One region of the Rhizorhabdus argentea genome, then DNA from elsewhere that is predicted to be linked to it. Evidence: riboswitches for the same ligand, from Rfam matches in the RefSeq annotation. Region 1 holds a riboswitch; the other holds the start of a gene.
The links. Region 1 has a riboswitch for cobalamin ahead of cobG (precorrin-3B synthase). Riboswitches for the same ligand answer to the same signal wherever they lie in the genome.

Region 1 (3,410 bases):
TGGCATGGCCCGGGTTGAGCGCAAGAAAGGTGCCCGCATAGATCGATACCCCGCTCGGGCTGTTCACCGAAAGCCCGTTGACCAGGTGAACCATGGCACCGTCCGTGGTGACGACGAGGCCGCGCGGCGTGACATAGTCTTTCTTGACGGAAACATCGCCGAAGCCGTGAAGCTCCCACGCCTCGGCCGATGCCACGCTGCTGCAGCAAGTGACTAGCAGCGCGGCGGTTACCCCTTTGTATATCGTTCGCATCTTGGGTCGCTCCCTGATTGGTTAGCGCCCAGACACCCCCTCTGCGAACACGCGCATACTCGATCTTTAAGACGAAATTTGTATGCGCAATGTCAGACTTGCATACAATATTTGAGTCGGCAACGGGATTGTCGCTTGGACCTCATATTTGTATGCAAGATTTCAGGCGCCCCATCCTGGCGGGCGCGAAGGTTGCCCAACGCGAACGGAAGGATGAACGTGTCGAGCGGGACGACGGTGGATAAGCTCGCCGACGATTTGGCGGAGGCCATCCTTTCCGGCGAATTCGCGCCCGGTTCCCGGTTGGACGAACAACATCTCGCTCAACGCTATTCAGTCTCGCGTACGCCGGTGCGGGAGGCACTACGTCAATTAGCCACTACCGGGCTGATCGAGATGCGGCCGCGGCGAAGTGCGGTTGTGGCCAGCGTGACCCCCGCCCAGCTCGAGGATCTGTTCGTCGCGATGGGCGAACTCGAGGCGACCTGCGCCCGGCTCTCCGCATTGTCGATGGGACCAACCGAGCGCCGCAGGCTACAAGCGCTGCACGACCAGATGAAGGAGATTGCGGCGCACAACGACCCGGCCGCCTTCGCGGATGCCAACCATGCGCTCCACACAATGATCTACAAGGGCGCCCATAATGCCGTCCTGGCCGAAACGGCGGCTTCGATCCGGCGGCGGCTCGCCCCTTTCCGGCGCGCGCAGTTCCACGTCGAGGGCCGGCTACCGCGCTCGCTGGAGGAGCATGATGCTGTTGTTTCGGCCATAGTCCGCGGCGATGCCGCGGCGGCTCACAGCGCGATGCTGTACCACGTCACGCTGGTCGAGCAGAGCTTCGAAGAATTGTGCACCGGTCAGGCCGCTGGCCTGAGCGTTGCCGAAGCTTGACGAACATCGAAAGCAATGCCCCATCCGGATTGGCATTCGCCAACAACCGGGCTAAGGAAGCGGTGATTTTCCGGAGCAGTCCGGGGAATCGATGATCGCACCGGTGCCCCGCGAGGGGCTTTAATGGGAATGCGGTGCGGGAGCTTGCTCCCAAATCCGCAGCTGTCCCTGCAACTGTAAGCGGATAGCGCGATGCGCAGGCTCTCTTTGCGGGAGCGACCACTGGAAGTCGCCTAAAGGCGCTCCGGGAAGGTGCGTATCAAGCCGTGACCCGCGAGCCAGGAGACCTGCCGGTGCACTGGTCGCTCTTGCCATGACCCAGGGGATGGTCTTGGCACGGTAATTCTCCGTCTGGGCGACGAAGCTGTGCGGCTGGGGCTGCACGGTCGTGTGGCCACGGGCGCTCCGGCGTCAGCCCGTGGCTGCGCGCCGGCCGGTAATCAACTGGCAAGCCCCATCCGATTGTCGCCTTGGCGCGCGGGGAGAATTGCCATGACCTGTCTGTCGCGGAATGCTGCACCATGGTTTCCGCAGGGATGCGGAACCGTTAGCGACGCCCGACCCAACTGAGAGCGGGTAATGAGCGGGTTCACGGCAAAGGGCTGGTGTCCCGATGCATGGCGGCCGATGATGTCGGGCGACGGACTGCTGGTGCGTGTAAAGCCCCGGCTCGGACGCATGACGGCTGCGCAGGTTCGAGAACTTTGTGCTGCGGCGAACCGGCACGGCAACGGCCTGATCGACGTGACATCGCGGGCCAACCTCCAGATTCGCGGTGTGGGCGAGGGCAACTGGCCGCAACTCGTTCAACAGCTTGTGGCACTAGATCTGGTTGATGCTGACGCCGACCTGGAAAGAAGGCGCAATATCCTGGTCGCGCCGGACTGGCAGGAAGGCGATGACACCGATCGGGTTGCGAGCGACCTCGCGGCCCGACTAGGCGAGCTACCCGAGTTGCCGGGTAAGGTGGGTTTCGTTGTCGATGCCGGGGTGGGATGCGCGCTAGGCTCCGATGGGGGGGATTTTCGCATCGAGCGCGGCGCCGATGGCAAGCTGATCCTGCGCGCCGATGGACGGTCCACCGGCGTTGCCGTGCCCCATGGGGGGGAAGCGAATGCACTGGTCGCCCTAGCCTGGTGGTTCCTCGAAAGCGGCGGTGGAGAAGCTGGGCGCATGGCCCGCCACACCGCCGAGCTGCCGAACTGGGCGACAGGAAACGTGCCGTCGATGACGTCGGTCGCACGCGTTCAGCCGGGGCCGTGTCGTCTCGGCATGGCCTTCGGTTTGCCCTTTGGCCGGCTAGAAGCATCGGTTCTTGCCGAACTGGTCGCCCAGGATAGCGGGACACAGGCCCTGCGGTTCACGCCCTGGCGGATCGTCTTGGTGGAAGGCGATCCGTCCTTTGCCTCCCCGCGCGGGTTGGTGACCGATCCTGCCGATCCGTTGCTGCGCGCCGACGCCTGCCCCGGCTTCCCGCATTGCCCACAAGCATCGGTGGAAACGCGTGACGTAGCGCGCCGCCTTGCACCGCTGGTTGCCGGGCGACTCCATGTGTCAGGTTGCGCCAAAGGATGCGCCTGCCCGCGTAGCGCCGACGTCACTCTGACCGGTCGAGATGGCCTCTACGATATTTCCCTCGACGCGCCGGCTGGCTCGCCGGCTGTCTGGCCGGCTCTCAGCCGGCTCGAGGTTCTTGCTCATTTTGGAGCCGTTTGATGCCGCATGTCTATGAAACCGATGGGGCGGCGATCTATCGCCAATCCTTCGCCACGATCCGCGCAGAGGCCGATCTTGCCCGCTTCACGGTCGATGAAGAGCCGCTGGCGGTGCGCATGATCCATGCTTCCGGCATGGTCGAGCTGGCTCCGCATATCCGCTTCTCGATCGGGTTTGCCAGCACGGCACGTGCGGCGCTGGCAAATGGCGCACCGATCCTGTGCGATGCGCGGATGGTGAGCGAGGGGGTTACCCGTGGGCGATTGCCCGCGTCCAATCCGGTAATCTGCACGCTCCACGATCATCAGGTGCCAGACATGGCGCGGGCGATGGGCAACACGCGCTCGGCAGCGGCGCTGGAACTGTGGCGGCCGCATCTGGCGGGCGCGGTAGTCGCCATCGGCAATGCGCCGACCGCCCTGTTTCATCTGCTCAATATGCTGGAGGACCCGGATTGCGCCCGTCCCGCAGCGATCATCGGCTGTCCGGTGGGCTTTGTCGGTGCGGTGGAGTCCAAGGCTGCGCTGTGGATCGCTCCGCCGGCGCCCTG
Region 2 (3,410 bases), on a different contig from region 1:
AAGCTCACCGCGTTGGCTATCCCGCCCTGGCGCAGATAATCGCGCAGCCGGGTCAGCGTTTCGACCGGCAAGGTCGAGGCAGCATCGAGCGCGGGATCGGGTTCGCGTCCATCGGCGATCGCCGCGAAGGCGATGCCCTTCTCGCGCGCCACCCGAGCGATCTCGTCGACGCCATAGGGCCAATAGGCCTTTCCCCCGAGCAGCATGACGCAGACGAACCTCGCCTGCGCAATCACCTTCTCCACATAGAGATCGACCGAATAGGGATGCTTGAGCTGGAGCAGATTGGCCAGGCGGATCGTCGGCGCGCCCTCCCCCAGCATCCCGGCCGCCTGCGCGAAGCAGGCGAGTTCGCTGTCGGCCACGGTCAGGAAGACAATCTCGCCCGGCGACTGGGCGAGGTCGATCGCCTCGTCGCCATTGGAGACCGTTCCCGGCGTGGCAGCCAGAAGATGCATCAGGCGGCGACTCCGCCCAGCACCGCCAACAACGCCGCCTCGATCGCCGGCTGACGAAGGCCTTTTTGTCCGATCACGACGAGTTGCGACTGGCGCGCTTCCTGGGCGGTCCAGGCACGATCGAAATAATGCTGGATACGGGGGCCCACCGCCTGGATCACTAGCCGCGCCGGCTTGTCGCGAATTGCGATCATGCCCTTGATGCGCAGGATGTCGTGTGCCGCAATCTGCTCCGACATCGCCGCCAGCAAGGGCGCGACATCGTCTACCTCACCGCCCTTGACCACGAAGCTGTCGAAGTCGTCATGGTCATGATCGGGTTCGGCATCATGATGCGATGGCCGCGCCTGCAGGTCGTCTTCGGCTCCCGCGAACAGGCCGAGCAGCACAGTTGCATCGACCGCGCCATGATCGGCACGCACGATCTTCACGCCGCTGCGGGTATCCCCGGCAATATCGGCCTCGATCTTCGCAAGCGTCGCCGCATCGACCAGATCGGCCTTGTTGAGAATGACGAGATCCGCGCAAGCGAGCTGATCCTCGAACAATTCCTCGAGCGGGCTGTCATGATCGAGGGTCGGATCGGCCGCTCGGGCGAGCGCCAGCGCCGCTTCATCGGCAGCAAAGCGCCCCGCCGACACCGCATCGGCATCGATCAGCGCGATCACCCCGTCGACTGTCGAGCGGGTCCGGATCTCGGGCCATTGAAACGCCTTGAGCAACGGCTTGGGCAGCGCCAGGCCCGAGGTCTCGATGATGATATGCTCGGGCGGATTGGGGCGGTCGAGCAGCTTCTGCATCGTCGGCAGGAAATCGTCGGCGACGGTGCAGCAGATGCAGCCATTGGCGAGCTCGACGATGTCGTCGTCGGGGCACGCCTGGTCGTTGCAGCCCTTGAGCAACTCGCCATCGACGCCGACGTCGCCGAACTCGTTGACGATCAGCGCGAGTCGCCGGCCCCTCGCATTCTGCAGAAGATGGCGGATCAGCGTGGTCTTCCCGGCGCCGAGAAAGCCGGTGATCACCGTCGTCGGTATCTTGCTCATGCGCGGCGCTCCCATCGAGCGGCGGGCAAGCGGACAATATTGGCCTTCATCGGGATTCCCCGGCACCTGAGCGACATCGGTGACGGGGCTTACCGCTCGCGAGCACGAACGGCCGGCACGCGACGACGGGCGGGCGCCAAAGGCACCCATCGTCACACAACCGCGCGGCACCCGCCGCATCGTTCGTCGCTCAGACGGAAGAACCGTGCCCCGGCCAATCCCTGGACCAAAGCAAGAGCGACCAGACGCCGGCAGGTCTCCTGGCTCGCGGGTCGCAGCTCGATGTGCGCCTTCCCGGATCGGATCGATCCAGTGACCGTGCCCTTCCGGATGGAGGAGCACATGCACATCTCGCTCGCCGCTTACAGTTGCAGGGACAGCCGCGGATTTGGGAGGAACCTCCCGCACCGCATTCCCGTTTTAAGCCTCTTGCGAGGCACCGGCGCGATCTAATGGCAGGAGTTACCTCCTGCCTGACGCCGCTCATAACCACATTTGCGGGTCATACCAACTGCTCTTTGTGGCTCGGAGCGGCGCTTCCTAGAAGTTCATCCGGCCGCCGAGGCGCAAAGTGCGTGGCTCTACCACGCGGCTCAGCCGCCCCACGGCTGGTCCCGCTGTATCGAACGAGGGGATATAGGATTCGTAATAATAGGCGATGTCCTTGTCGCGGCTGTTGAGGACGTTGAGCACCTCGCCATAAATCTCGAAATGCCCCAGCTTGCGGGCTGCGCGCAGGTTGACAACCGTGCTGCCCGAGTCCCTGACGCTGTTGTCTTCGATCAGCGGATAGGGGCCGAGGTGGCGGACACGGATGCTAGCCTCCCACGGATCGAACACCAAAGCGACGCCGGCCGATGCGGCGTTTTCGAAGGCGTTCGGGATGCGGTCTCCATTGCCGTATCGCGACCGGCTCGCGGTATAGTTGCCGTCGATCGCCAACCAGGTCTTCGGCCGCCAGAATGCCACCAACTCATAGCCGCGGCGCTTGCTTGCGCCCGTAGGCTCGACCGCGTTGGAGTCGCCGATGAAGCGCAGTTCGCTGTCGACGTTCAACCACCAATAGGTCGCGGTCAGCGCAAAACCGGGCAATTGCCATCTAGCGCCGACTTCACGGCCTTCACCCCGCACGAGCACGGGCACCGGCGCCTCGGCGTTGACCGCGCCCCGCACATCGTTGGAATGAAAGCCGCGGCCCCAGTTGCCATAGAGCTCGAGCCGACGGGTCGGGGAGTAGGCTATCGACACCCTCGGTGAGAAGATTGCATCATTGCCATTGCCCTCTCCGGCGATGCCCGCCGCCTGGTCCTTCGCACGCACGACATAGTGGTAATAGTCGCCGCGCACGCCGCCGATCAGACGAAGGCCAGTGAAGGGCATCCAACTCGCCTCGCCGTATAGCGCTGCCGAGGCTTCCTCGACATGATGGCGACCAAGCGACGCGAGGAATAATCGTGCGCTCGTCCGATAGACGCCAACGTTGCCGATGTGATCGTATCGCTCTTCCGTGCCGAGAGACAAGGTGAGAGCCGGCGTCACGGTCCAGCGCTTCTCGCCCCGCGCACCAACGATCCAGCGCCTGTCGAATTGGCGGATTTGGGCGCTGGTCCCGTCGGGGTCGGTGTAGGTAGGATTGGAATACATCGACCAGTCGTAGAACTGGCCATAGAGGTTCGCGTGCCAGTCGGGCTGGCGAACCGCGACGTTGGCGACGAGCCGACTGGTCTCGCCGCGCGCGGTGGAGTCGGGCGAGCAGAAGACATCTCTGCAGATGGCGGAACCGATGATCCGCTCGGGTATCTGCTCGGTCGGGTGCCACGTTGCATGATAGGCATGAAACGACGCTTCGACCTGTCCCGCACCGGCGGGCGCCGTATATTTGGCGAAACCCGAGCCATGCCGCAGA

Region 2: another riboswitch for cobalamin. It lies ahead of cobW (cobalamin biosynthesis protein CobW); the one in region 1 lies ahead of cobG (precorrin-3B synthase).

What each region holds. Positions count from the first base shown of each region.
Region 1 covers NZ_JBANFK010000005.1:27,037-30,446, reverse strand. The annotation lists gene AAC645_RS06105 (hypothetical protein) at 1-196, opposite strand, end outside; gene AAC645_RS06100 (GntR family transcriptional regulator) at 467-1,144, shown strand; cobalamin riboswitch at 1,229-1,453, shown strand; gene cobG (precorrin-3B synthase) at 1,724-2,860, shown strand; gene AAC645_RS06090 (precorrin-8X methylmutase) at 2,860-3,410, shown strand, end outside.
Region 2 covers NZ_JBANFK010000003.1:147,704-151,113, reverse strand. The annotation lists gene cobN (cobaltochelatase subunit CobN) at 1-458, opposite strand, end outside; gene cobW (cobalamin biosynthesis protein CobW) at 458-1,504, opposite strand; cobalamin riboswitch at 1,738-1,963, opposite strand; gene AAC645_RS03610 (TonB-dependent receptor) at 2,045-3,410, opposite strand, start outside.